Regions from separate parts of the Pseudomonas azotoformans genome, predicted to be linked through region 1. Evidence: predicted binding sites of a transcription regulator. Region 1 holds the regulator's gene; each other region holds the start of a gene.
The links. Region 1 encodes FliA, which starts transcription of late flagellar genes. Its sites were predicted from a motif close to CTAAAGTTTNNNNNNNNNNNGCCGNTAA; they were not measured.
Positions count from the first base shown of each region.

Region 1 (9,828 bases):
GACATCCTGTTGCTGGAGTCGCCGGAATTGGCGCGGTCGATTTTCTATTCCACCGACCTGGACCAGGAAATCCCGGCCGGGCTTTACCTGGCCGTGGCCCAGGTGCTGGCGTATGTCTATCAGATTCGCCAGTACCGCGCGGGCAAGGGCAAGCGGCCGGATCCGCTCAAGGATCTGCCGATTCCGCCGGATTTGCGCCGCGATTTCTGATTTCTTACTCCCTACCACCCGTCGTGAATGCCTGTCTACCTGTCAACTTTGACAGTAGTCACAGGGCCGTTCTCGCGGTTCTATTGCCTGAAGCACTGCGCGAAAGCTGTAGATGAGATGCAGGGAGAGAGGTTTTGAAGGCGGTCAGAGGCGCTGTCAAATATTACAACCAGCAATCCGGGGTGGGTTTGATTGTCCTGGAAAATGGCGAAGATGACGTGCGAGTGAATTTCATCGGTTCGCGAGGCATTCGGCTAGCCGTGGGCCTACGGGTGGAAGTCCGGAGAGTCCATGGGCCTGACGCGGTCTATGCATCCGACGTTCGCGTTATCCCGTAAGTCAGGAGAACGGCAATGGCAACAGGTACGGTGAAATGGTTTAACGCAGCGAAGGGGTTTGGGTTTATTTCGCCGAACGATGGAAGTGCAGATGTATTTGTCCACCATTCCGCGATAAAAATCGATGGCTTCAGAACCCTCGAAGAAGGCAAGAAAGTCGAATACGGCATCGTTCAAGGTCCAAAAGGCCCACAGGCCGATAACGTCAAACCCTTGTAGTTTCGTCCTCATCGATGCTTTCAAGGCAATGTCTGAGAGCGATCTGACCCTTAGAGCAAAAGTTGGAAGGCTTCTTGCAATACCGCCTCCAGGACGCCTCCAGGCGTCAAAACTTTGCTTCAAAGGACACGAGGAATACCGGTGGTGGATCGCTCTCAAATGCTCGGCAACGCCCGCAGCACCCTGACTGACCTCTCGCGAGGCAATCTGGGTGTGCCGTTGTTGTTGCTGGTGATGCTGGCAATGATGATGTTGCCGATGCCGCCGTTCCTGCTGGACGTGTTCTTTACCTTCAACATTGCCCTGTCCGTCGTGGTCTTGCTGGTGTGCGTATACGCCCTGCGGCCATTGGATTTCGCGGTATTCCCGACCATTCTGCTGGTGGCGACCCTATTGCGCCTGGCGCTGAACGTGGCGTCGACGCGTGTGGTCATGCTCCACGGCCAGGACGGCCATGCCGCTGCCGGTAAGGTGATCCAGGCCTTCGGTGAGGTGGTGATCGGCGGTAACTACGTGGTTGGTATCGTGGTGTTCGCGATCCTGATGATCATCAACTTCGTGGTGGTGACCAAGGGCGCCGGGCGGATTTCCGAGGTGAGCGCGCGGTTTACCCTCGACGCGATGCCCGGCAAACAGATGGCTATCGACGCCGACCTCAACGCCGGCCTGATCGACCAGAACCAGGCCAAGTCGCGCCGCCTGGAAGTGGCCCAGGAAGCCGAGTTCTACGGTTCCATGGACGGTGCCAGCAAATTCGTGCGCGGTGACGCCATCGCCGGCTTGTTGATCCTGTTCATCAACCTCATTGGCGGCATGGCCGTGGGTATCTTCCAGCACGGCATGACCTTTGGCGATGCGGGCAAGGTCTACGCCTTGCTGACCATCGGTGACGGTTTAGTGGCGCAATTGCCATCACTGTTGTTATCAACAGCGGCGGCCATCATGGTGACCCGTGCTTCGGGCTCCGAGGACATGGGCAAGCAGATCAGCCGGCAGATGTTCGCTTCGCCCAAGGCGCTGGCCGTAGCGGCGGGCATCATGGCGATCATGGGTATCGTGCCGGGCATGCCGCACGTGTCATTCCTGAGCATGGCGGCCCTGGCTGGCGGTGCTGCGTACCTGTTCTGGAAGAAGCAGAACCAGGTCAAAGTGATTGCCCAGCAGGAAATCGCACGCCAGCAGGAACTGCTGCCATCCCCGGCCCGCGCCCAGGAAACCAAGGAGCTTGGCTGGGATGACGTTACCCCAATCGACATGATCGGCCTGGAAGTCGGCTACCGCCTGATCCCACTGGTGGACCGCAACCAGGGCGGCCAACTGCTCGCGCGGATCAAGGGCGTGCGCAAGAAACTGTCCCAGGACCTGGGCTTCTTGATGCCCACCGTGCACATCCGCGACAACCTCGACCTGGCGCCGAGTGCCTACCGCCTGACCCTGATGGGCGTGATCCTGGCCGAAGCCGAGATCTACCCGGACCGCGAACTGGCGATCAACCCTGGGCAGGTGTTCGGCAGCCTCAACGGCATCACCGCCAAAGATCCGGCTTTTGGCCTGGACGCGGTATGGATCGAAATCAGCCAGCGCAGCCAGGCACAATCCCTCGGCTACACGGTGGTGGACGCCAGCACCGTGGTCGCGACGCACCTCAACCAGATCCTGTACAAGCACTCCCACGAGCTGATTGGCCACGAGGAAGTCCAGCAATTGATGGGGTTGCTGGCCAAAGCGTCGCCAAAACTCGCCGAAGAACTGGTGCCGGGCATTCTGTCACTGTCGCAATTGCTCAAGGTGTTGCAGGCACTGCTGGCCGAACAGGTGCCGGTCCGCGATATCCGCAGCATTGCCGAGGCCATCGCCAACAATGCCGCCAAGAGTCAAGATACTGCCGCCCTGGTGGCCGCGGTGCGCGTCGGATTGTCGCGCGCAATCGTCCAAAGCATTGTAGGGCTTGACTCCGAGCTGCCTGTGATCACCTTGGAGCCAAGGTTGGAACAAATATTGCTCAATAGTATTCAGAAGGCAGGACAAGGCCAGGAAGAGGGCGTTCTGCTGGAGCCAAGCATGGCTGAGAAGCTGCAGCGCTCGTTGATCGACGCCGCACAGCGCCAGGAAATGCAGGGCCAACCGGTGATTCTGCTGGTGGCAGGCCCCGTCCGGGCGATGTTGTCGCGGTTTGGACGCCTGGCAGTACCGAATTTGCACGTTTTGGCTTATCAGGAAATTCCTGACAACAAGCAAGTGACTATCGTCGCGACAGTAGGGCCCAACGGCTGAGGGTAGTGGGTTATGCAAGTGAAGCGTTTTTTCGCCGCCGATATGCGTCAGGCCATGAAACTGGTGCGTGATGAGCTGGGCGCCGACGCCGCGATTATCGGAAACCGTCGTATTGCCGGCGGTGTCGAGCTGACGGCTGCCCTGGATTACACCCCCCAGGCCTTGGCGCCGCGTGTGCCGAACATGGAGCTCGAAGACGAGCTGCGCAAGACCGCTTCGCGCATTGTCTCGGCCCAGGCTGAACTGAGCATGCGCGGCGACAGCGATGCCACCACCAATCGCCAGTTGTTCGCCGGCTTGCCGCTGACCGCTGCCGAGCCGCTGGTCGAGCCGACCTTCAAAGAACCGCCGCGTCCTGCTGCGCCTGCTCCGGCGCCTGCGGTTGACCAGCGGGTGTTCGATTCGATGCGTTTTGAACTCAACGGCCTGCGTGAACTGCTGGAAGTGCAGTTGGGCTCGCTGGCGTGGAACCAGCTGCAAGGCAGCAAGCCGCAACAAGCCAACCTGTGGCGTCGCCTGCAACGCATCGGCCTGTCCGGCCCGTTGTCCCGCGACCTGCTGGCGCTGACCACCGAAATCGAAGAACCTCGCCAGGCCTGGCGCATGTTGCTGGCCCACCTGGCGCGGATGATCGTCACCCCGGAAATCGAACCCCTGGAAGAAGGCGGTGTGATTGCCATGGTCGGCCCTGCCGGCATGGGCAAGACCACCACCCTGGCCAAGCTCGCGGCCCGCTACGTCCTCAAATACGGCGCGCAGAATATCGCGCTGGTGAGCATGGACAGCTACCGTATTGGTGCCCAGGAACAGCTCAAGACGTTGGGCCGCATTCTCAATGTGTCGGTGACCCATGTAGACCCGGGCCAGTCCCTGGCCAACGCCCTCGACCCGCTGCTGCGCAAACGCGTGGTCTTGATCGACACCGCCGGCCTGCAAGCCAGCGACCCGGCATTGCGCATGCAACTGGAAAGCCTGGCCGGGCGTGGCATCAAGTCGAAAAATTACCTGGTGCTTGCAACCACCAGCCAGAAACAGGTTCTTACCGCTGCATACCACAGCTACAAACGCTGCGGCCTGGCCGGTTGCATCCTCACCAAGCTCGATGAAACCGCGAGCCTGGGCGAGGTGCTGAGCCTGGCCATCAGTCATGAACTGCCGGTCGCCTACCTGACCGACGGGCCGCGGATTCCGGATGATCTGCATCTGCCGCGCCGTCATCAGTTGGTCAGCCGTGCAGTCAGCGTGCAAATGCAAGAAGAGCCTAGCGAGGAAGCGATGGCCGATATGTTCGCCGACCTCTACCACAACCCGGCAAAACGGGTGGGTTGAGGCAGGATGAACACCGTGAAATGTATCTACATCGATGGTCTGCAAGCGATTCACGCGGCCAAGCCATGTAGCCTGCGTCTAAGCAAGACAAGGTAAAGAAATAAAATGGGCAGCATGCATCCCGTACAGGTGATCGCGGTGACCGGCGGCAAAGGTGGCGTCGGGAAAACTAACGTGTCAGTGAATTTGTCCCTGGCCCTGGCAGAGCTTGGCCGTCGCGTCATGCTGCTGGATGCTGACCTGGGGCTGGCGAACGTCGACGTTCTGCTGGGGCTGACGCCCAAACATACGCTTGCCGATGTGATCGAAGGCCGCTGTGAGCTGCGCGATGTGCTGCTGCAGGGGCCCGGTGGCATCCGTATCGTGCCGGCCGCCTCCGGCACCCAGAGCATGGTGCACCTGAGCCCGGCGCAGCATGCCGGCCTGATCCAGGCGTTCAGTGATATCGGCGACAACCTCGACGTGCTGGTGATCGACACCGCCGCCGGGATCGGCGAGTCCGTGGTCAGCTTCGTGCGCGCCGCGCAGGAAGTGTTGCTGGTGGTCTGCGATGAACCCACCTCGATCACCGACGCCTACGCCCTGATCAAACTGCTTAACCGTGACTACGGCATGAACCGCTTCCGCGTCCTGGCCAACATGGCCCAGAGCCCGCAGGAAGGGCGCAACCTGTTCGCCAAGTTGACCAAGGTCACGGATCGCTTCCTCGATGTCGCCTTACAATACGTCGGCGCAGTTCCCTACGACGAGTGTGTGCGCAAGGCTGTGCAAAAGCAGCGTGCAGTCTACGAAGCGTTCCCTCGTTCCAAATGCGCATTGGCGTTCAAGGCTATTGCCCAGAAGGTCGATACCTGGCCGTTGCCTGCCAACCCTCGGGGGCATCTGGAGTTTTTCGTCGAGCGATTGGTGCATCAGACGAGCGCAGGACCCGTGCTATGACAGCGACTGGCTACAACGCGTACAAGAAGTCTGCCCGTGACAGTCAGGGCGAGTTGATCGAGCGCTACGCGCCCTTGGTCAAGCGTATCGCCTATCACTTGCTGGCACGCCTACCCGCCAGCGTCCAGGTCGAAGACCTGATCCAGGCGGGCATGATCGGCCTGCTCGAAGTGTCGACCAAGTACGACGCGAGCAAGGGTGCGAGTTTCGAGACGTATGCGGGTATCCGTATCCGTGGCGCGATGCTCGATGAAGTGCGTAAAGGTGATTGGGCGCCGCGTTCGGTGCATCGCAATACACGCATGGTCAGTGACGCAATTCGGGCAATTGAAGCAAAAACCGGTCGCGACGCTAAAGATCACGAAGTTGCGGCCGAACTCCAATTGAGTCTCGACGATTACTACGGGATTTTGAACGATACCTTGGGCAGCCGCCTGTTCAGTTTCGACGACCTGTTGCAGGACGGCGAACACGAAGGGCTGCACGAGGACGGCGCGAGCGCTCATATGGAGCCATCGCGTGACCTGGAAGATGAGCGTTTCCAGGGGGCGTTGGCGGACGCGATTGCCAATTTGCCGGAGCGTGAGCGGCTGGTGTTGGCGCTGTACTACGACGAAGAGCTGAACCTCAAGGAAATCGGTGAGGTCCTGGGGGTCAGCGAGTCGCGGGTCAGCCAGTTGCACAGCCAGTGCGCAGCCCGCTTGCGGGGGCGTTTGGGAGAGTGGCGAGCGCGCTGACAGGCAGTGTGGGGACACTGCAGACGAGACCGCGAGGGCAACCAGCCTTTGCGGGTTCGACCCGTGGTGCCCCGGCAGTCCTTTTTGTGTAATGCCTGTTGATTGAAATGGCGCGTCCAGGTGCTGGGCGCGTTTAAGACTGCTTGGAGGTCGAATTGGACAAGAACATGAAAATCCTCATCGTTGATGACTTCTCAACGATGCGGCGGATCATAAAAAACCTGTTGCGTGACCTTGGGTTCACTAACACGGTCGAGGCGGATGACGGCATTACGGCGATTCCGATCCTCAACAGCGGGAGCATCGACTTTCTGGTAACGGACTGGAACATGCCGGGCATGACCGGTATCGACTTGCTGCGCCACGTGCGCGCCGACGAAAAACTGCGCAGCCTGCCTGTGTTGATGGTGACCGCCGAAGCCAAGCGTGAGCAGATCATCGAAGCCGCCCAAGCCGGGGTAAACGGTTACGTGGTCAAGCCATTCACTGCATTGGCCTTGAAAGAGAAGATCGAGAAAATCTTCGAACGCATCCACGGCTAATGCCATCGCGGGGGAGCTATGGAGCATAAAGAAACGTCACAGGGAGACTTTGAGTCGACCCTGAAAAAGCATGCTCACCAATTGGTCGACAGCCTTGAAAAAGGCCAGTTCGGCGACGCGGTGCAGTTAATCCATGAGCTCAACCAGACCCGTGACCGCGGCCTGTACCAGGAAGTGGGCAAGCTCACACGCGAGCTGCACAGTGCGATCGTCAATTTCCAGATTGACCCGCATATGCCCCAGGCCGAGGAAATCTCGCAGATCACCGATGCCACCGAGCGCCTGTCCTATGTGGTCAGGCTGACTGAGGCGGCGGCCAACCGCACCATGGACCTGGTGGAAAACGCCACGCCCCTGGTCAACGGCATGGCCAACGAAGCCCAGGCCCTGAGCAACGACTGGGGCCGTTTCATGCGCCGCGAAGTGGGCGCTGAAGAGTTTCGTGAATTGGCGCGTCGGGTCGAAGGGTTCTTGTCACGCAGCGAGCAGGAAAACCGCACGGTTTCCAGCAACCTCAACGACATTCTGCTCGCCCAGGATTACCAGGACCTCACCGGTCAGGTGATCAAGCGTGTGACCCAGTTGGTCACCGAAGTGGAAAGCAACTTGCTCAAATTAGTGCTGATGGCAGGCCAGGTAGACCGTTTTGCCGGCATTGAACATGACCGCGAAGCGATCCTCTCGGAAAAAGATCCACAAAAACATCTCGCCAAGGGTGAAGGTCCGCAGATTCATGCCGATAAACGTGAAGACGTTGTATCGGGTCAAGATGATGTCGATGACCTGTTATCCAGTTTAGGCTTCTAAGGAGCACCCACATGAGCTTCGGCGCCGATGAAGAAATCCTTCAGGATTTCCTTGTAGAGGCCGGCGAAATTTTAGAGCAGTTGTCCGAGCAACTGGTCGAGCTGGAAAGCCGACCGGATGATGCGAACCTGCTCAATGCAATTTTTCGCGGTTTTCACACTGTAAAAGGGGGCGCCGGCTTCCTCCAGCTCCATGAGCTGGTGGAGTGCTGCCACATCGCCGAAAACGTGTTCGACATCCTGCGCAAGGGTGAGCGTCACGTTGATTCGGAATTGATGGACGTGATTCTCGAAGCACTGGATGCGGTCAACGGCATGTTCAGCGAGGTGCGCGACCGTGCACCGATCACTGCCGCCACCCCGGAACTGCTGGCCGCCCTGGCGCGCCTGGCGGAACCGGCCGACACCTCGGCTGCGCCTGTGGTCGAGGCGGCGCCCGAGCCTGTGGCCGAAGCCGAACCGGATGTGACCGACAGCGAGTTCGAACAGCTGCTCAACTCCCTCAGTGCCGTGAAGGCCGAGGCAGAAGCGCCAAAGGCGCCTGTCGCTGCGCCAACCAGCGAAGACATCACCGACGCTGAGTTCGAATCCCTGCTCGACCAGTTGCACGGCAAAGGCCAGTTCGCGGCCGACGCTGTGGCACCGGCCGCTGCGCCCGAGGCGCCTGCTGCTAAAGCCAGCACCGACATTACCGACGACGAATTCGAAGCGTTGCTCGACCAACTGCACGGCAAGGGCACCTTCGTGGCCGACGCCTTGCCGGAAGTCGCCGCCACGGCCGCAGCGCCTGCCGCTGCCAGTGCAGCACCGGCTGGCGATGGTTTGATCTCCGATCACGAGTTCGAATCGCTGCTGGATGAATTGCACGGTAAGGGCAAGTTCAGCGAAGTGGCCCCGGCCGCAGCGGTGGCCACGGCTGCACCGGTTGCCGCCAAAGCCGCTGCGCCGGCTCCGGCCGCCAAGCCAGCGCCTGTAGCAGCGCCTGCTCCGGCACGCGCCGCCGCCGCTCCGGTTGCCGAGAAGCCTGCCAGTGAAGCCGAAACCACCGTACGGGTTGATACCGCACGCCTGGACGACATCATGAACATGGTCGGCGAACTGGTACTGGTGCGTAACCGCCTGGTGCGCCTGGGCCTGAGCAGCGGCGATGAAGCCATGCAAAAGGCCGTGTCGAACCTCGACGTGGTGACAGCCGACCTGCAGACCGCCGTGATGAAAACGCGGATGCAGCCGATCAAGAAAGTCTTCGGCCGCTTCCCACGCCTGGTCCGCGACCTGGCGCGTCAGCTGAAGAAAGAAATCAACCTGGAACTGGTGGGTGAAGAAACCGACCTCGACAAGAACCTTGTCGAGGCCCTGGCCGACCCGCTGGTCCACTTGGTGCGCAACGCCGTTGACCACGGCGTGGAAACCCCGGAAGAACGCGAAGCCTCGGGCAAGTCCCGTGGCGGCAAAGTGATCCTGGCGGCGGAGCAAGAAGGCGACCATATCCTGCTGTCGATCACTGACGACGGTAAAGGCATGGACCCGACCATCCTGCGCAACATCGCGGTCAAGCGTGGAGTGATGGACAAGGACGCCGCCGACCGCCTGACCGACACCGAGTGCTACAACCTGATCTTTGCCCCGGGCTTCTCGACCAAGACCGAGATTTCCGACGTGTCCGGCCGTGGCGTCGGCATGGACGTGGTGAAGACCAAGATCAGCCAGCTCAATGGCTCGATCAACATCTACTCGACCAAGGGCCAGGGCTCGAAGATCGTCATCAAGGTGCCGTTGACCTTGGCGATCATGCCGACCCTGATGGTGATGCTGGGCAACCAGGCGTTCGCCTTCCCGCTGGTCAACGTCAACGAGATATTCCACCTCGACCTGTCGCGCACCAACGTGGTGGACGGCCAGGAAGTGGTGATTGTGCGCGACAAAGCGTTGCCCCTGTTCTACCTCAAGCGCTGGCTGGTGGCATCGGCCAAGCATGAAGAGCAGCGCGAAGGCCATGTGGTGATTCTCTCCGTGGGCACCCAGCGCATCGGGTTTGTGGTCGATCAACTGGTGGGCCAGGAAGAAGTGGTCATCAAGCCTTTGGGCAAAATGCTGCAGGGAACCCCGGGCATGTCGGGTGCGACCATCACCGGTGACGGTCGGATCGCGCTGATTCTCGATGTTCCGAGCATGCTCAAGCGTTACGCCGCTCGGCGTATTTGATTCTGGTGGGGCAGGGCGGTATTGCCCGCCCCGCCTAACGGAGTGTTTATGGCAGTCAAGGTCCTGGTGGTGGACGATTCGGGTTTCTTCCGCCGCCGCGTCTCGGAAATTCTTTCCGCCGATCCAACGATCCAGGTGGTCGGCACGGCCACCAACGGCAAAGAGGCGATTGATCAAGCCATTGCGTTGAAACCGGACGTGATCACCATGGACTACGAGATGCCGATGA
Region 1 covers NZ_CP014546.1:6,268,313-6,278,140, reverse strand. The annotation lists gene flhB (flagellar biosynthesis protein FlhB) at 1-210, shown strand, start outside; gene AYR47_RS28800 (cold-shock protein) at 564-767, shown strand; gene flhA (flagellar biosynthesis protein FlhA) at 927-3,041, shown strand; gene flhF (flagellar biosynthesis protein FlhF) at 3,054-4,370, shown strand; gene fleN (flagellar synthesis regulator FleN) at 4,476-5,309, shown strand; gene fliA (RNA polymerase sigma factor FliA) at 5,306-6,046, shown strand; gene AYR47_RS28775 (chemotaxis response regulator CheY) at 6,214-6,588, shown strand; gene AYR47_RS28770 (protein phosphatase CheZ) at 6,607-7,395, shown strand; gene AYR47_RS28765 (chemotaxis protein CheA) at 7,407-9,599, shown strand; gene AYR47_RS28760 (protein-glutamate methylesterase/protein-glutamine glutaminase) at 9,648-9,828, shown strand, end outside.

Region 2 (9,828 bases), 1.2 Mb from region 1:
TCGACCGTGGACTCATTGAACAGAAAGCCGGTCACGCCATTTTCGATGGTGTCAGCCAAGCCACCGGTATTGCGCGCGACGGGCAGCGAGCCGAAGCGCTGGGCGTACATCTGGCTCAGGCCGCACGGCTCGTAGCGCGACGGCATGAGCAAAAAGTCACTGCCAGCGAACATGCGCCGTGCGTCGGTCTCGTTGAAGCCGATGCGCACACCGATCTGGCCGGGGAAACGCAGCGCCAATTCACGCATGGCGTTTTCTTCTTCCGGCTCGCCGCGACCGATGATTGCGATCTGCCCACCTTGCTCGACGATAAAGCTGGCGACGGCTTCGGTCAGGTCCAGGCCTTTCTGGAACACCAGGCGCGAGACCACGGCGAACAGCGGGCCGGTGGATTCATTCAGGCCGAACAGCTCGCGCACCTGGCTGGCGTTTACCGCTTTGCCTTCCCAGTCGCCGATGTTGAAGTTGTGGGTCAGGTGCGGGTCGGTGGAGGTTTCCCAGCTGTCTTCAATGCCGTTGGGAATGCCGCTGAGCAAGCCTTGCTGGGTCTTGCTGGCAAGAAAGCCATCCAGGCCGCAGCCGAATTCCGGGGTGGTGATTTCCCGGGCGTAGGTGGCGCTCACCGTGGTGATGTGGCTGGAATACGCCATGCCGGCCTTGAGGTACGACATCTTGCCGTAGAACTCCATGCCTTCCTGCTGCAGGGCGTGGGGTGGAATGCCCAGTTCCGGCGTGGAAGCCAAACTGATCACGCCCTGATAGGCCAGGTTATGAATGGTGAACAGCGTCGGCGTGCGTGACCCACGCCAGTGCATATACGCCGGCGCCAGGCCAGCGGGCCAGTCGTGGGCGTGCACCAGGTCCGGGCACCAGTGGATCTGCGCGAGGTTGGCGGCCATGTCGGCGGCAGCCAGGCCCAGGCGGGCGAAACGGATATGGTTGTCCGGCCAGTCGCGGCCGTTATTGGCGCCGTAGGGCGTGCCTTCACGCTCGTACAATTCGGGGCAGATCAACACATAGATGACCAGGCCGTCCTTGAGGTCCATGCGCCCGATCTTGCACGGCGGCAGCGCGGCGTGGCCACCCAGCTCGCCGATGATATGGATCGGGTTATCGCTTTCCATCACCTGCGGGTAACCGGGAATCAGCACCCGCACATCGTGCAGGTGGGCCATGGCGCGGGGCAGGGCCGCGGACACATCGCCCAGGCCGCCGGTTTTCACCAGATCGGCAAATTCGGAGGTCACGAACAGGACTTTCTTGCGATTAGGATTCTGACTCACGATCGGCCGCACAGTGGTGGGCAGGTCGACCAACGAAGGTCCCCCTACCGGCTGACTGACACGCTCTCCCTGAATATCTACAGCGGCACTGATCATAGTTCTCTCCCACATGTTGGTCGGCTAATGGCCCGCTGCCATTAGCTCCGATGGCCACATCCTGCGGCCAGGCGCACAAGCACTGTACAAACTGGCAAGGCGTATGCCAGTTGCACGGTTAGCCAAAAAAGATTGGATGGACGGGCATTTCGCGTGAACCGCGGGTGCTCGCCTTACCTTAAAACTGGACCTACGGCAGAGTTGGAAAGTTTCGATTTTTTGCGGGGTTTTTGTTTTCGAACGGACCCATCGGTCATGAGTCTAGGACAGATCCTAGAGCTTGTAGGCTTTCTGCGGAAATTTTGTAGGACAAAAAACTTGTAACCTTATGTCAGGTTGACGCGGGGTCTGTGGCGAGCAAGCTTCCTGTGGCGAGCGGGCTTGCCCCGCGTTGGGCTGCGTAGCGGCCCCGCTTATTCGCGATTGGTTATTTGGGAGCGCTTCGCGCTCCAACGCGGGGCAAGCCCGCTCGCCGCAACAAGCCCGCTCGCCAAAAAAGTGCGAATGCTCCGAAAGAGTGCGTCAGCCCAGCACGCGAATGGGCGCTCCCTTGGCCCACGCTTGAATGTCTTCGATCATCTGGCCGTAGAACTGTTGGTAATTCTGTTCGCTCACATACCCCACGTGCGGCGTCGCCAGTACGTTCGGCAGGCGGCGGAACGGGTGATCCGCCGGCAACGGTTCCTCGGCGTACACATCCAGCGCGGCTCCCGCCAGGCGTCCGTTTTCCAATGCCTGTACCAGCGCCGACTCATCCACAATCGGGCCACGTGCGGTGTTGACCAAGTGCGCGCTGGGTTTCATCCACCCCAGTGCCTCGGCGTCCACCAGCCCACGGCTGCGGTCGCTAAGCACCAGATGAACGGTAAGAATATCCGCCTGTTCAAACAACGCCTGCTTGCTGACCCAGGTCACGCCCGATTCCGCCGCGCGTTCCGGCGTGAGGTTTTCACTCCAGGCAATCACCCGCATGCCGAACACCTGGGCAAACTGCGCGACTTTCTGGCCAATGCTGCCCAGGCCGAGAATACCCAGGGTCTTGCCATGCAGATCGCCGCCCAGGCCAATCTGCCAGTGGCCGGCGCGCAAGGAATTGGCCTCGGCCAGCAGATTGCGGGTGGACGCCATGATTAGAGCCCAGGTCAATTCCGGTGCGGCGTGTTTATAGCTGTCAGTGCCGCAGACCGTAATGCCCAGCGCCTTCGCCGCAGGAATGTCGATGGCCGCGTTGCGCATGCCGCCCGTTACCAGCAGCTTGAGCTTTGGCAAACCTTGCAGCAGAGCCTTGTCGAAAGTGGAGCGTTCGCGCATCACGCAAATCACCTCGAAGCCCCGCAGACGTTCGATCATGGTGGCGGTGTCCGCCGGGTAATCGTGCAGGAAATGCACCTGGCCCACGGCCTCAAGCACTGACCAATCCACCACGCCACTGGCCACGTTCTGCCAATCATCAATGACTGCGATCTGTACCGACATTCACGAGTGCCTCGAAAAAGGTTGAATTAAAGGGCGTTTAAACCCTGCAACAGCGCCTGATGAAACTGGGCCGGTTCCTCCATCTGCGGTGCATGCCCCAGACCCGGGAACTCCACCAGGGTTGCATGGGGAATCAACTTGGCCACTTGCTTGCCCAGCACGGCGTAGTCGCCGAGCTTGACCTTGACTGCCGGCGGCGCAATGTCCTTGCCGATGGCGGTGTTATCGGACGTGCCGATCAGCAGCAGCGTGGGCATTTGCAGGTTCTTGAACTCGTAGTACACCGGCTGGGTGAAGATCATGTCGTAAATCAACGCCGAGTTCCATGCGACCAGGGTATGCCCTGGGCCGTTGCTCAGGCCGGCGTACATGTCTACCCAACGCTCGTACTCGGGTTTCCAGCGCCCGACGTAATAGGTGTTGAGCTGGTATTTGCGAATGCCGTCGGCGCTGACGTTCAGCTCACGTGCATACCATTGGTCGACGGTGAGCGAGGGCACGCCCAGTGCCTTCCAGTCTTCCAGGCCAATCGGGTTGACCATTGCCAACTGTTCGGTCTGCTCGGGGTACATCAGCGCGTAACGCGTGGCGAGCATGCCACCGGTGGAATGGCCGATGATGGTGGCCTTTTGAATGCCGAGTTTTTCCAGCAGTTGATGGGTGTTGGTCGCCAACTGCTGGAAACTGTATTGATAATGATCGGGCTTGCTGGAGCTGCAAAAACCAATCTGGTCCGGCGCGATCACTCGGTAACCGGCATCGCTCAACGCCTTGATCGAACCTTCCCAGGTGGCACCGCAGAAGTTCTTGCCGTGCATCAACACCACGCTGCGGCCGTTGGCCTGTCCTTTGGCGGGCACGTCCATATACCCCATCTGCAGGGATTTGCCCTGGGATTGGAATTCGAAATGCTTGAGTGGGTAGGGGTATTCAAAGCCTTGCAGCTCTGGACCGTAGCTGGCGGCAAAGGCGGGTGCGGTGCTGACGGCGAGCAGGCCGGTGATGCAAAAAGCGCGGATCAGGGGCATTGGCAAGGCTCCGAGAAGGGTGCTCGGATGCTGTTGCGGGACGATTAACTGGGGATTAACACCCAGTGCAAGGTCACGGCAGCGAGTACCCCATAACGGACGCTTTTGGCTAAAGTCACCAACAGCAGGAATCGCCACAACGGCTCACGCATCACCCCGGCCACCAAGGTCAGCGGGTCACCGATGATCGGCATCCAACTGAGCAACAACGTCCAATGGCCCCAGCGCTGGTAATGGTTACGAGCCTTGTCCAACTGCTTGTCACTGACGGGAAACCAGCGTCGCCCCTTGAAATGCTCGACCCAGCGTCCGAGCCACCAATTGACCACCGAGCCCAGCACATTGCCCAATGTGGCCACGCCCAGCAGCAGCCAGAGGCTGTAATGCCCGCTGAGCAGCAGACCGACAAGCACGGCTTCGGATTGAAGTGGCAGCAGTGTTGCGGCGCCAAACGCCGCGAAAAATAGCCCCAGGTAGCCGGCGATCATTGCGCCGGGTATTCAGCCACCACCACATCTTTGCCTGCACGGGTCAGGCCGATGACTTGATAGGCCTCGCTGCGGCCTTCGACTTCCATGCCCGGTGAGCCCATGGGCATGCCCGGCGCGGCCAAGCCCAACAGGTCATCGCGTTTACGCAAGGCCAGCACTTGCTCGGCGGGCACGTGGCCTTCGACGAACTTGCCGTCAATCACGGCGGTGTGGCACGAACCCAGGCGCGGCGCCACGCCCAGGCGTTGTTTGACGGCGCTCATGTCGGCTTCGACGTGGTCATTGACCTTGAAACCATTGCTTTCCAGGTGGCTGATCCACTTTTTGCAGCAACCGCAGTTGGCGTCGCGGTGCACGTCGATGGGAATCAGGTCGGCAGCCTGGGCCAGGGTGGTGGTGAACAGGGCTGACAATAAGGCCAAGCGCAATGTGGTTTTCATAGGAACTCGCGTGTAGGAGAGGGCCGTCGGGATGGCGGCGATCATGACGCCGTCATCGCGGGCAAGCCAGCTCCTACCGGTTGGGAATGTTTCCAAATTATACGAAGGGTGGGTTTTCCAGGCGATGTTTCAACTGGTCCAGGGCAATGGTCGACAACTCGATCATGCGCTCATGTAAAGTGGCCAGTTGCAGCTCGGTTTCGTAGGTCAGCACCCGCTTGAACAGCGTGCCGCCCTGATGGGGCAGCAGGAAGTAGTGAATGGAGCCATCCACGGCCAGGGAGGTGAACACCGTCTTGAATTCGCCAGGGCGCCGGGCGATCTGCACGCGGTAACTCATGGGGACACGCACCCCCAGCAGGTCGATGAACTCGGTAAACCGTGCACCGGCAGGCAGTGAACCGGTGGTGCCGGTGTCGGCACTGAGGGACGTGGGATGCCATTCGTGCCAGCGATCCGGTTGGGTCACATAGTCGTAGACGGCTTCGATAGGCGCTCGGATAAAGCGTTCCTGACTGATCCGCTCCAAACGGACCGACTGCTCGGCAGCTCGCATGGCACACCTCCTGTGTTGCGACTAGGAACTGTCAGAATAGTCCCACTCCCGCACATTGCACGGGAGTGTTTCAGCCGTTTATCACTGCACCTTGAATCGACCCATCAACGCGATCACCCGGCCATTCGCCTCCAGCAGGCTTTGGGTATTGGTTTCAGTGGCATGGCCGCTCTGTACCAGCTCTTCGACCATTTGTCGGATCTGCACCATGCTGCGGTTGATCTCCTCGGTCACCGCGCTCTGCTGCTCGGCCGCTGTGGCGATCTGGGTGCTGAGGTTGTTGATATGGCTAACCGAACCGGCCATTTCATCCAGGCCGGTGTTTACCCGTGCCGTGGCATCCGCCGCCGACTGGCAACTGGCCTGGGTGTTTTCCATGGCGGCCACCGAGGAACTGACGCCAGCGGTCAAGCGCGTGAGCATGTCGTTGATCTGCGAGGTGCTGGCCTGGGTGCGTGCCGCCAGCGCACGCACTTCATCGGCCACCACCGCAAAGCCCCGGCCTTGCTCGCCGGCGCGTGCGGCTTCAATTGCCGCGTTGAGGGCGAGCAGGTTGGTCTGGCCGGCAATCGCACCGATTACGCCAAGGGTTTCGGTGATGCGTGCGGCGTCCTGGCGCATGTTTTCCACGCTGTGGGTGGCGCTGGACACTTCGCCGATCAAGGCGCTGACACTGGTGGAGGCTTCGCCCACCACCACGCGGGAACGATCGGCATGCTCATTGGCGCGCTGGGTGAATGCGGCGGTTTCGGCGGCGTTTTGCGCAACGGTGTCGGCGGTGGAGCTCATTTCGGTGATGGCGGTGACCGTCTGATCGGTCTCCGAGGCATGCCGCACCAGGATCTGGTTGGTGTGCGCCGAGGTCCGCTGCAGTTGCTCCAGGCTCGACGACATGGCGCCGGTGGCCTGGGTCACTTCACCGATCATGTTCTGCAGGTAGACGATAAAACGGTTCACCGAATGGCCAATCGCGCCCAACTCGTCTTCGGCACGGATGGTGATGCGTCGCGTCAGGTCGGCATCGCCGGCAGACAGTGCGTCGATATTGGCTTTGAGTGACTTCATGCGCTGCACCAATTGGCGGATCGCATACACCGCGAGCAGCACCAGCAACAACACCATGGGGATTTGCAGCAGGGCCAGGGTGCCGAGTACGTCATCGCGTTGGGCGGTGATCAGAGAGGTGGGCAGGGCGGTGGCGAGGAACCACGGTGTGCCTGCGATCGGGCGCATATAGAAGGTGCTGGCCACGCCCTGGTTGTCGAATTCGCCGCGTTGCAGCGCTTGGTCTCGATTAACCAGGGCCTTGCTGATTTGGGCAGCAAACGCCGAGGTTCCGGCAAGTTCGCTGATGTTTTTCAACACCACCGGACCACTGATCCGCGAACTGTTGCTGATGATCTTGCCGTCGCCCTCGACGATCAGCATTTGCCCGCCGATGTCTTTTTCTTTGCTGGCCACCAGGTCATTGAAGAAACCCAGGGTCACGTCGATGGTGGCGACGCCGTAGGGCACGCCGTCGCGCTGGATCGCCATGGCGCAATTGGTGCGCGGCTCCTGGCTGGCGTCGTCCTTATAGGCGGCGGCCCAAGCGCATTGCCCACGCGGGGAGGCCAGGCCGCCTTTGTACCAGCTCTGGTCGTAATAGTTGGGCGCAGGGTCGCTGTTCCAGAAGGTGTTGACGGCCAGTTTGCCCGAGGCATCGCGGTGCCAGAACGTGCTGTGCTTGTTACGCCCCGGTGTGCGCTGGTTGGGCAACGGCCAGATCCCGCCGCCGAAGACTTTCAGCTCGCCATACTGGTCGACCAGGCCAGGCAGGACCTTGTCGATGGCATCGCTGTCGAGCAACGGGACCGTCTGGGTGATGCTGCGTTGCTGGGACTGAACCTTGTTTAGCTCGCCCTGGATCTGTTCCGCCACCTCGGCGATGCGGTTGAGCACCACCTGTTCTTCGGTGTGACGCAACGTGGGCGCGACTAACTGGCCGATACCCACTACGGTCAACACAAATAACACCAGGACGAACAGCACCAGGAACAGGGTATAGCGGGCTTGGATGGAGCGCAGTGGGGGCATGGGGTCGTCCTTACGAAGCGTTTATGACCGACGTGGCATTGTTAGAGCTTCGTCGGGATATCGGCTTGGCGAGGAGGAGCTTTAGGTACGATCGTACAAGAAAAAAAGCGCCCGTTGAGGGCGCTCCTTGGCTTAGATATCCAGCATGGCCATCACTGCTTCCGGGTAACGCAGGCCGGCGGTTGCTTCGACGGGGAAGATCGCTTCCAGCGCCGCCAATTCGGCCGGGTTGAGGTGGATCGCGAGGGCGGCCACATTCTCTTCCAAGTACTTGCGCTGCTTGGTGCCAGGAATCGGAATGATGAAGTTACCTTGCGCCAACACCCAGGCCAGTGCGAGTTGCCCGGCGCTCACGTCTTTGTCGGCGGCCAGTGCCTGCACCTGCTTCACCAGTTCCAGGTTTTTGCCGAAGTTCTCCCCCTGGAACCGCGGGCTGAAGCGGCGATAGTCATCTGCACTGAAGTCATCCGGGCTTTGCAGGGCGCCGGTCAGGAAGCCCCGCCCCAGAGGGCTATAAGGTACAAAGGCAATGCCGAGGCGCTGGCAGGCGGCAAGACAGCCGTTGTGTTCCTGATCACGGCTCCACAGCGAATATTCGCTTTGCAGGGCGCTGATCGGATGCACCTTGTGGGCACGCTCCAGGGTGGCGGCGGACGCTTCGCTCAAGCCCAGATAACGCACCTTGCCCTGTTGCACCAACTCGGCCATGGCGCCGACGGTTTCTTCGATGGCAACCTGCGGGTCGATACGATGCTGGTAATACAGGTCCAGGGTGTCCACGCCGAGGCGTTGCAGCGTGCCGTCAATCGCCTTGCGGATGTACTCGGGACGCCCGTTGACGCCACGCAGCGCCGGGTTGGCCGGGTCGCGCACGATGCCGAACTTGCTGGCCAGGAACACCTGGTCGCGTTTGCCGGCAATGGCTTTGCCGATCAGTGCTTCATTGGTATGCGGGCCGTAGATGTCGGCGGTATCCAGAAAGTTGATACCAAGTTCCAGCGCGCGGTGCAGGGTCGCGGTGGCTTCCCGGGTGTCGCTGCCGGGCGTGTAGAAATCGCTCATGCCCATGCAGCCGAGGCCGATGGCGGAGACGAGTGGGCCGTTGTTACCGAGTGGACGAGTGTGCATGGGGAGAGCTCCTGGTTGGGAAGGCCTGCATTGTCACGCTCGACAAAATCGGGATAAACCGGCTAAAAGCACTAACACTATTCGGTATTTCTAAATAATCAGCTCAAGGAGCCGACGCTTGGACCGTTTCAACGCGATGCGCGTGTTCACCCGGATCGTCGAACTGCGGGGCTTTGCCAAGGCCGCCGACAGCCTGCAACTGCCCCGCGCCTCGGTGACCGTACTGATCAAGCAGTTGGAGGCGCACCTTGGCGTGCAACTGTTGCAACGCACCACGCGGCAGGTCAGCCCTACATTGGATGGCGCTGCGTATTACCAGCGCTGCGTGCAATTGCTGTCGGACCTTGAGGAAACTGAAGCGGTGTTTTCCGCCAGTCGGCAGAACCCACGCGGCACGTTGAGCATTGATATGCCGTCGGGCATCGGCCGTTTTCTGGTGATACCCGCACTGCCCACGTTCACCGCACTGTATCCGCAGATTGAATTGGAAATCGGCTTGAATGACCGGCCGGTTGACCTGATCCGTGAAGGCGTCGATTGTGTGCTGCGCGGTGGCCTCGCGCTGGATGATTCGCTGGTGGCGCGGCCGCTGGCGATGATGGATCAAATCACCCTGGCCAGCCCCGCTTACCTTGAGCGTATGGGGGTGCCCGAAACGCTCGACGACTTGGCCCACCATCAGATGGTCGAATACGTCTCGGCCGCCAGCGGCAAACGGTTTGGCTTGGAGTTTCTACTCGCCTCCCAGTTGCGTACGCTCAACCTGCCAAAGGTGGTCGCGGTCAACAGCGCCGACGGCTACTTCTGCGCTTGCGAAGCGGGCTATGGGTTGATCCAGGCGCCGTACTATCACGCCAGGCAGCGACTGGCCCAAGGCACGCTGGTGGAAGTGCTGCCCCGGTTTGGCGTGCCGTCCATGGCCTTGACGGCGCTGTATCCTCCGCACCGCCAACTGTCCCAGCGCGTACGCGTGTTTGTGGACTGGCTGGTCGAACTCTGCGCCGCTCCCGGCACCGGCTTGCGCCGCTAAGCCTGTGCCTTGCGATAGGCCCCAGGCTGCTGCCCCGTCACCTTGTGAAACGCCCGGGTAAACGCCGCCACCGACTGATAACCCACGGCCAGCGCGACATCCGCCACCGTCTGGTCCTGCTTGAACAACTGGCAGGCATGGCGTATGCGCATCATCAGCAGCACTTGCCCCGGTGACTGCCCGCACAGTTCATTGAAGCGCTTGAAAAACGCCGAACGCGACAG
Region 2 covers NZ_CP014546.1:5,084,017-5,093,844, reverse strand. The annotation lists gene glgA (glycogen synthase GlgA) at 1-1,379, opposite strand, end outside; gene AYR47_RS23315 (D-2-hydroxyacid dehydrogenase family protein) at 1,902-2,855, opposite strand; gene AYR47_RS23310 (alpha/beta fold hydrolase) at 2,882-3,883, opposite strand; gene AYR47_RS23305 (YqaA family protein) at 3,928-4,371, opposite strand; gene AYR47_RS23300 (DUF411 domain-containing protein) at 4,368-4,814, opposite strand; gene AYR47_RS23295 (SRPBCC family protein) at 4,912-5,370, opposite strand; gene AYR47_RS23290 (methyl-accepting chemotaxis protein) at 5,452-7,446, opposite strand; gene AYR47_RS23285 (aldo/keto reductase) at 7,579-8,574, opposite strand; gene AYR47_RS23280 (LysR family transcriptional regulator) at 8,693-9,604, shown strand; gene AYR47_RS23275 (AraC family transcriptional regulator) at 9,601-9,828, opposite strand, start outside.
Region 2: AYR47_RS23290 (methyl-accepting chemotaxis protein) is a predicted target of FliA. The motif match lies at 7,504-7,531, and genes of this name have one in related genera.

Region 3 (9,828 bases), 1.6 Mb from region 1:
CGCCCAGCGGCGTGCTGTGCTCAAGCCCAGTGGAGGGATAAAAAGCGATGGCCTTCATCGGCTGCAAATCCAGCGGATCCAGGAAGGTCATGCGATGGAAGCCCACGCTCCAATGCGGGTGCGGCGCAGGCGCGGCGTGCACTGAAACCAGGCCACCGAGCAGGGAAAGAACCATAACAGCACAAAGACGCATCATGAGGATGTCCACCTTTGCTGCATAAAAACCGGCATGTCGGGTTGAAAAGTCCATGGTTCAAGGCGCTCGACCGGGTGATAAACCCATGCGTGCATAACCTGGGCCAAAGTAATGACAGCGGGTAAACGAAAAAACTCCGTAGTCCGGTCGTTTTGAGGCGATCAGAATACAGAGTTTAGACGTCCCGCTTCAGAATGAAACGAGGAAAGGCACGGTTTTACCTAAGCTTTACGCAGCCGCGAACAATTGTTCGTTGATGAGTACGTTGGCGTCGCTCAAGGACTTGCTGCGGAACTCATCACCGTACGCCAGGCCATGGGCGCGGACGAATTCGATGTCGGTGATGCCGAGGAAGCCCAGCAGCACTTTCAGATAATCTTCATGGGCCACACCGGTCGCCTGGCCGACATGCAGGCCGCCCGAGGTCGACACAACGATGACTTTCTTGTTGCCGCACAGGCCTTCCGGACCGGCTTCGGTGTAGCGGAACGTCTGACCGGCGACGGCAATGCGGTCGATCCAGGCTTTCAGTTGAGTCGGGATGGTGAAGTTGTACATCGGCGCAGCGATCACCACCGCGTCAGCGGCGAGGAATTCTGCCAGGGTCTTGGCGCTGAGTTCTGCTTCGTGCTGTTGCGCAGCATTGCGCTGATCAGCCGGAGTGCCCAGGGCGCCCAGGGTCGCGCCGGAGAAGTGGTTGAAGCCTTCGGCAGCCACGTCACGGTAGGTCACTTCCACGCCTGGCTCAGCCGCTTGCCAAGCCTTGACCACACCAGCGCTGAGCTGACGGGACGCCGAGTTGTCGCCGAGGATGCTGGAATCGATATGCAACAGTTTCATGCGGGATCTCCAAGTGAGGATCGCGACGGGGCGATCAAGTGGGGTTGATCCTACAGATGATTCGAATAAACGATTAGACGGCTGAAATGCGACTGTTTGTCCTGCTGGCAGGACAATGCTCAGTGCGACGACACATAGATCGACGCTGACGTCGGTGCGGGCAACGCATAGGTGCGCTTCATCCACTGGATTTCTGCCTGGGGCGTGCGCCCGAAGAAACGTTTGAACTCGCGGCTGAATTGCGAGGCGCTTTCGTAACCGACTTGAGCACTGGCCGTGGCGGCGGTGATATCGCTACGCAGCATCAACAGGCGTGCCTGATGCAAACGCGTTGACTTGAGGTACTGCATCGGCGAGGTGTCGGTGACAGTGCGAAAATGCGCGTGAAAGCTTGGCACACTCATCATCGCTTCCCGCGCCAGCGCTTCCACGTCCAGATGCTGGTGATAACAGCCATGGATCTTACGAATCGCCCTCGCCACCTTGCCGAACTGCCCCTGGCGATTCAGGGCTGCGCGCATCGAGCCACCCTGCTCGCCCGTCAGGATTCGATAATAGATCTCGCGCATCAGCGCCGGCCCCAGAATCTGCGCATCCATCGGCACGCTCATCACTTGCAGAAAGCGCAGCAATGATTCACTGAGCCGATCATCCATGGGTGACGAATACATGCCCCGTGGCTGGGCCTCGATCAATGCGGGGAAGTCGTCCAGCGCCACCATCAGCTGCGCCGCGAGGGTGAAATCCAGGCGCAGGTACACCGCCAGCATCGGCTCGGCCTCACTGGCGTCGGTCTCCATGGTGAAAGGCACCGGCACCGACACCACCAGGTAGTGCTGGGCGTCATACAAATACACCTCATCCCCCAGGTAACCACGTTTCTGCCCCTGGCAGACGATCACGATGCCGGGGTCGTACAGCACCGGGACCCGATGCAATGGGCGATTGGAGCGCAGGAAACGCACGTCATCCAGTGCGCTCAGGTTATAGCCTTCCACAGGCGCCAAGGTGCCCATCAGCTCGATGATTCTGCCTGTTCGGTCCATGTTTTCGGGCCTTTGCGTAAAACGCCACGTTAACGCGCAATCCACGACGAGGCTACGGACTTATAGGAATAGGCAATCAGCACATTGGAATGGATATTCGCTCAAATCCCGCATTTGCGTAGCCTGAAACAGCACTTTCAGCCCTCGGAGACTCCCCCATGCTTATCGTCTACAACCCTGCCACCGGTGAAGAAATCGGCCGTGTCGCCAAGCACACCGCAAACGAGGTCAAGGCTGCCGTCGACCGCACCTGCGCCGCCTTCCCTGACTGGTCTTCCAAGCTTGCCAAGGAACGCAGCGACATCCTGCGCCGCTGGCACGACGCGGTAAAAGCCGACAAGGAAACCTTCGCCGAACTGCTCTGCCGCGAAAACGGCAAATGCCTGAGCGAAGCCCGCGGTGAAATCGACTACGGCCTGGGCTTTATCGAGTGGTACGCCGAGGAGGCCAAGCGCGTGTACGGCGACACCATTCCCACTCACGACCGCAATGCCAACGTGACGGTCACCAAGGAAGCCATCGGCCCGGTCGCCGCCATCACCCCGTGGAACTTCCCGTTCATGATGATCACCCGCAAGGTCGCCACAGCGCTGGCGGCTGGCTGCACCATGGTGATCAAGCCCGCAGAAGACACCCCGCTCACAGCCCTCAAGTTGCTGGAATACGCGCGCAAGGCCGGGATCGAGGCAGGCGTCCTGGAAGTGGTGGTGGGCGACCCGAAAGAAATTGGCCAGATCCTGACCGGCGACCCACGCATCCGCAAAATCTCGTTCACCGGCTCCACCGGCGTCGGTAAATTGCTTGCCGCACAGTGCGCAGCGAGCATCAAGAAAATGACCCTGGAACTGGGCGGCAACGCGCCGTTTATCGTGTTCCAGGACGCCAACCTCGACGAAGCGGTGAAAGGACTGGTCAGTGCAAAACTGCGCAACTCGGGCCAGGTGTGCATCTCGCCGAACCGCATCTTCGTGCAACACAGCATCCTCGAGGACTTCATCAAGCGTTTGAAGCACGCCGTGGCCGAGATCGAAGTGGACCAGGGCTTGCGTGAAGGCTTTGTGGTCGGCCCCATGGTCAATCAACTGGGCTTCGACAAGGTGGCGCGACTGGTGGAAAACGCCAAGGCCGCCGGGGCCAAGGTATTGATGGGCGGCCAGCCCCACGCCAAAGGTGGCCTGTTCTACGAGCCGACGGTATTGACCGGCTTGCAGGACGATTCTCCCCTGGCGACCGAGGAAATCTTCGGGCCGGTGTTCGCTCTCTATTCGTTCAAGGATGAAGCCGAAGTCATCGCCCGCGCCAACCAGACCGAATTCGGCCTGGTGGCCTACGCCTACACCAGCGCTCTGGGACGGTCGTTGCGCCTGTCGCGCCAGTTGGAGGCCGGCATGGTGATCCTCAACTCCGGATCAGTGGGCACTGCTTCCGTGCCGTTTGGCGGCATCAAGCAGTCCGGTTATGGCCGTGAAGGCAGCTATTACGGGATCGAGGAGTATGTGCACGTGAAGTACGTGTTGATGGCTGGCGCACATTTGTAGTGGATTTGCCCTCGTCAGACGCGGATAGTTCGTCCCACTGACAGGACAATAGGTTGCCCATGCAAGACCTCAACGACCTCTACTATTTCGCTAAAGTCGTGGAAGCCGGTGGCTTCGCTGCCGCCGGCCGGCTGCTGGGGATTCCCAAGTCGCGGCTGTCGCGGCGTATCGCCGAGCTGGAAGAACGCCTCGGCGCACGCCTGCTGCAACGCACTACGCGCCAACTCACCCTCACTGCCGTCGGCGAGCGCTACCTGCGGCATTGTCAGGCGATGCTGCTGGAGGCGGAAATGGCCGATGAGGCGGTGGCCAGCATGTCCAGCGAGCCCCGTGGACGGCTGCGCGTCAGTTGCCCGGTGGGCATGGCCCAGCACATCCTGCCGGAACTGGTGGCTGGATTTCTGGCGGCTCATCCCCAGGTGCAATTGGAGATGACCCTGGTCAACCGCCGTGTCGACCTGGTCGCCGAGGGTATCGATGTCGCTCTGCGCGTACGCGAGCTGGGCGATGAGGATCCGCTGTTGGTGACCAAGCGCCTGCGTCAGGCCCAGACCGTGCTGGTGGCCAGCCCCGCGCTGATGCACGGCCGTCAGGTCGCGACCCTTGAGGATCTCAAGCAGCTACCGATCCTCGGTGCACTGGAGGCGGATCGCCTGGTGCATCAACGCATCCTCGACCCCCAGGGCAACACTCACGACCTGGCGATGGAAGCCCGGCTGGGGATCGACGATTTCATCGTGCGCAAGGCCAGCGCCATCATGGGGCTGGGCTTTACCGTGCTGCCGATGATGTATTGCGAAGAGGAATTGGCCAGCGGCCGGTTGGTGCAACTGCTGCCGGAGTGGTCCTTGCCTGGCGGCTGGTTGCAAGCGGTGTACCCGCATCGTCGCGGCGTGTTGCCGGCCATTCGTGCCTGGATCGACTACCTGGAAGAAGGTTTCAAAGGTTGCGGAGACCGCCTGCTATGAGGATGACCGAAGAACAAGTCGCCGCCTTCTGCCTGAGCCTGCCGGGCGCGCGGGAGGATTACAAATGGGGCGGCGTACGTGTGTTTTCGATTGCCGGCAACAAGATGTTCGCGCTGCAGAACCTAAGGGGTGAGTCGTTGGCGTTCAAGGTCGACAAGGAATTGTTCCTCGGCCATGTGGACCGCCCAGGCATTCACCCGGCGCCGTATCTGGCGCGGGCGCAGTGGATCATCATGAATACGCCCTACCCGCTGGGTGCTGAGGAGTTGCGTGGGTTGGTGCGGCGTTCGCACCAGCTTGTCGTCAGCAAGTTGCCCAAGCGCACGCAGATTGGGTTGTTGCTGGACGATTGACGCAAAGCACCTAGGTATCTAAGTGACTATCGGTTGCTCTGCTTTTGATCTTGATCTTGATCTTGATCTGAGGCGCCCCGTAAACCGCGCTGGCCGAACGCAGGCTTGAATCCGTGGGTAACCCGGCAGGACGCCGGGTTAGCCGCGCTGGGCCAAGGATGGCCCATCGCGGCGGCCCACGGATTCAAGCCTTCGTTCGGGCACACCGAGCCTAGGCGAGGTGCCGAGTGGTGGGGCGAAGCGTTTTTGGTTACTTTTGGCTGGGCCGCATTCGGACTCTTCCAAAAGTGACCCGCCGTAAGGGCGGACCCCATATCAGCCGTTATCGCAGAAATGGATATGTACTCCGGTCTCAGAGCTCTAGCCCCTGACACATAGCCTTCGCGGGCAAGCCCGCTCCCACATTTTGATCGGCTTACACCTGATACAGCTCGGTCGACCAGCAGGCCGCCACGGGAGCAAGCTCCCTCGCCACAGGTCTAGAGCACTGAGAGCAAGGTGCCACCGAGGAACAGCTGATCCAGCCAGAACACCTCATGCAACAACACAATCACCCAAAACAACACCTGGTAAGACACCTTGCGCGTCTTGTGCCGGAACACCTGCTGGGCAATCAACGCCCCCGGCCAGCCGCCCGCCAGTTCCACGGCGTGCAAGATGTTTTCCGGAGTGCGCCAGCTGTCAGTGCGCGCCTTGCGTTTGTCGCTCCAGTACAGGAAGAACGCGATCACGCTGACCACGCCATAGGCCGCCAGCGGAATCACAGTCTCGCCGCGCTGCCATACCAGCACCGAACCCAGCAGCGGCGCTGCGCATAACAGCACGAAGATCGCCGCTTTCAGACGGGGATGCTGGATCATCATGCCTTGGCGGCCGCCCAGTCGATCCAGCCGAACTGCCAGGTCGCCAGGATCAGCAAGCCGAACGCAATGCGATACCAGGCAAACACGGCATAGCTGTGGCTGGCGATGAACCTGAGCAGGCCCTTCACCGCGATCATCGCGAAGATGAACGAGGTCACAAAGCCGATGGCAAACACCGGCAAGTCCGCCGGCTGGAACAGGTCACGGTACTTGTAGCCCGAATAGACCGCCGCACCGACCATGGTCGGCATCGCCAGGAAGAACGAGAACTCGGTGGCAGTCTTTCGCGACAGCCCGAACAGCAAGCCACCAATGATGGTCGAGCCGGAACGCGAGGTCCCTGGGATCATCGCCAGGCACTGGGCCAGGCCGACCTTGAGCGCGTCTTTCCAGGTGATGTCATCCACGGTTTCAGCGTGCACTTCATGCTCGCGGCGCTCGGCCCATAACATGATCACGCCGCCGATCACCAGCGCCGTGGCCACGGTGATCGGGTTGAACAAGTAGTGGTGAATCAGGTCGGCAAAAATCACCCCCAGCACCACCGCCGGCAGGAAGGCGATCAGCAGGTTGACGGTAAATCGCTGGGCCTTGCGCTGGGTCGGCAGGCCGCTGACCACTTCGAAAATCTTGCCGCGAAACTCCCACACCACCGCCAGGATCGCGCCCAGCTGGATAATGATGTTGAACGCGTTGAAGCGGTCGCCGGTAAAGTCGAGCAAGTCGGCGACGATGATCTGGTGGCCGGTGCTGGAAATCGGCAGGAACTCGGTCAGCCCCTCCACAACGCCAAGAATCAATGCCTGTATGGCGGTCCAAAAATCCATGCTTCCCCCAAAGGTCTTGCTCTATGGCAAGCCTCGTTAATCTTTTTAATGGTTCACTGACGACAAGACGCGGTGTTGAGTTTCAACCCCGACCTGCAAAAATCTTGTGAAAAATCAGACAGTACTCAGGTTTTCCGAATACAGGCCGAAAGCCTATCAGACAAGGCGGAAAAGTCGATGCGGCACCCACAATTATAAAAAGCACGGAGTGACAGGACGATGAACAGTTTGCGCAATATGTCGATCAGCCGGCGCCTGTGGCTGATCCTGATAGTCGCCGTGCTGATGCTGCTGGCCTTGGGTTTGCTGATGCTCAAGCAGATTCATGACGACCTGTACCAGGCCAAGCGCCAGCAAACCCAACACGTGGTGCAGACCGCCAGCGGGATCCTGACGTTTTATCACGGCCTCGAAACCACCGGCGTGATGACTCGCGAAGCCGCCCAGAAGCAAGCCTTGAGCGCGGTGCGTGGCTTGCGCTACGACCATGACGACTACTTCTGGATCAATGACCTCACGCCCGTGATGATCATGCACCCGGCCAACCCCAAGCTCGACGGCCAGAACCTTTCGGCCATCCGCGACCCCGACGGTTTTGCCGTGTTCAACGAATTCGTGATCCTGGCCAAGGCCAAGGGCGCCGGCATCGTCAACTATCGCTGGCCGAAACCGGGCGCCGAAGCGCCGGTGGCCAAGACGTCGTATATCCAACTGTTCCAACCCTGGGGCTGGATCATCGGTTCCGGCGTGTACGTGGACGATGTGCAGGCTGAGTTCAGCGGCCAGGTCTGGAAAGCCTCGTTCATCGGCCTGGGTATCGCCGTGGTGATGGCGCTGCTGGTCTCGCTGATCGCCCGCAGCATTGTGCGACCGTTACAGGACGCAGTGAACGCCATGGGCAACATCGCCAGCGGTGAAAGCGACCTGACCCGTAGCCTCGACACCCACGGCCAGGACGAAGTCACCCAGCTGTCCCGGCACTTCAACAGCTTCACCGCCAAGCTGCGCCAAGTAGTGGGCCAATTGCAGGTGTGCGCCAATGCCCTGGGCCAGTCCTCACAGGAACTGGGCAGCAACGCGACCCAGGCCCATGACCGCAGCCAGCAACAATCCCAGCAGATGGAATTGGTGGCCACCGCCATCAACGAAGTCACCTACGGCGTGCAGGACGTGGCCAAGAACGCCGAACACGCCGCCAGCGAAATGCGCGACGCCCAAGCCCAGGCCCAACAAGGCCAGGTGAATATCGACGGCAGCCTGCAGCAGATTGACCAGCTCTCCGGCACCATCAGCCAGGCAGTGGAAGTGATCCGCACCCTGTCTGCGGAAAGTACCCAGATCGGCAGCGTACTTGAAGTGATCCGTTCGATTGCCGACCAGACCAACCTGTTGGCGCTTAACGCGGCGATTGAAGCAGCCCGCGCCGGCGAACAAGGGCGTGGCTTCGCCGTGGTGGCCGATGAAGTGCGGCTGCTGGCCCAGCGCACGCAAAAATCCACCGCCGAAATCCAGGGCATGATCGAACGCCTGCAAGGCCACTCGGAAGCGGCGGTCAAGGTGATCAGCGACAGCCACAGCGCCTCGCAACTGACTATTGAACAAGCCGGCCAAGCCGGTGCCAGCCTGACTGCCATCGGCCAGGCGCTGCGCAACCTCAATGGCCTCAACGCCTCGATTGCCAGCGCCACCCTGCAACAGGCCCACGTGGTGGAAGACATCAACCAGAATGTCACCCAGGCCGCCGGCTTGTCCCACAGCACCGCACTGGCGGCGGAACAGTCGAGTGTGGCGAGTGCGCACTTGCGCGGCCTGAGCGAACAGCTCGACGGCCTGCTGCGCCAATTCAAGGTCTGAGCGAAACGGCGGTGATTTGTTTACAATCACCGCCCTCTTCCACTCTCCCAAGGAACCTCCATGTCCGGGCTTGAACTGTTCGCCGCCGCCCTCGGGGTGATTGCCGTGTGGCTGACCGTCAAGCAAAACCCCTGGTGTTGGCCCATCGGCCTGGTGATGGTGTTGCTCTACACCTGGGTGTTTTTCGACGTGAAACTCTATTCCGACATGCTGTTGCAGGTGGTCTACGCCGCACTGCAAGTCTACGGTTGGTGGCAGTGGACCCGCGCCGGCGCGATCAAGCAAGGGCGTCAGGTCACCAGCCTCGGCGTGCCGGCGATCATGGCCAGCCTGGCGGTGGGCGCCGTCGGCAGTCTGTTGCTCGGTGCCGCCATGGCGCACTGGACGGATGCTGCCCAGCCTTGGCTCGATGCCGCCCTCACCGGCTTCAGCCTGGTAGCGCAGATGTGGATGGCGCAGAAACGCGTGCAGTGCTGGCCGTTGTGGATTGCCGTGGATGTGATCTTTGTCGGGCTGTTCCTCTACAAAGGCCTCTACCTCACCGCCGCGCTCTACGCGCTGTTCACCGTGATTGCCGTGCAAGGCTGGCGTGAATGGCGCGCCGACCCGGCGTTGCACGCATGAAGGTGGTGGTACTGGCCGGCCCGGAGTCCAGCGGTAAAAGCTGGCTGGCGGCGCAGTTGCAAGCGCATTTCGGCGGGTTGATGGTGGGTGAATACGTGCGTTATTTCATCGATCACCATCAACGCGACACCACCCTGGCCGACATCCCGGCCATCGCCCGTGGCCAACTGGCCTGGGAAGACGCCGCCCGCGCCCAACAGCCTGATCTGTTGATCCTCGATACCCACCTGCTGACCAACAAGCTCTGGAGCCAGACCCTGTTCGGCGACTACCCGGCCTGGCTCGACAGCGAGTTGCTGGCCCGCCATTACGACCTGCACCTGTTGTTGTCGCCGGAGGATGTGGAATGGACCGCCGACGGCCAACGCTGCCAGCCGCAACTGGCGGATCGCCGGGCGTTTTTCCAGGGCAGCCTGGAGTGGATCGAGCACCATCAGCAGCCCGCCCTGGTGATTCGTGGCGACTGGATACAGCGCCGCGCCACCGCATTTTCGGCGGTCGAACAGCTACTCGCCGGCACGCTCCAGGTTGGCGTTCACCCTTAGCAGCAACGCCAGCAAGGTCGCTTCCTCCTCTTCACTGAACCCTTCCAGCGCCTGCGCCGTCCCCTGCTGCATGACCGCGCGGGCGGCGGGCATGCGTTTGCGCGCCGCGTCGGTCAGGGTAATGAGGCGGCTGCGTCTATCCGCCGGGTCGGCCACCCGCTCGATCATGCCGTC
Region 3 covers NZ_CP014546.1:4,711,957-4,721,784, reverse strand. The annotation lists gene AYR47_RS21710 (alpha/beta hydrolase family protein) at 1-196, opposite strand, end outside; gene AYR47_RS21705 (FMN-dependent NADH-azoreductase) at 425-1,036, opposite strand; gene AYR47_RS21700 (AraC family transcriptional regulator) at 1,156-2,082, opposite strand; gene AYR47_RS21695 (NAD-dependent succinate-semialdehyde dehydrogenase) at 2,241-3,620, shown strand; gene AYR47_RS21690 (LysR substrate-binding domain-containing protein) at 3,680-4,588, shown strand; gene AYR47_RS21685 (MmcQ/YjbR family DNA-binding protein) at 4,585-4,941, shown strand; gene AYR47_RS21680 (DUF1294 domain-containing protein) at 5,421-5,804, opposite strand; gene AYR47_RS21675 (undecaprenyl-diphosphate phosphatase) at 5,801-6,631, opposite strand; gene AYR47_RS21670 (methyl-accepting chemotaxis protein) at 6,851-8,485, shown strand; gene pnuC (nicotinamide riboside transporter PnuC) at 8,546-9,109, shown strand; gene AYR47_RS21660 (AAA family ATPase) at 9,106-9,654, shown strand; gene AYR47_RS21655 (MarR family winged helix-turn-helix transcriptional regulator) at 9,616-9,828, opposite strand, start outside.
Region 3: AYR47_RS21670 (methyl-accepting chemotaxis protein) is a predicted target of FliA. The motif match lies at 6,756-6,783, and genes of this name have one in related genera.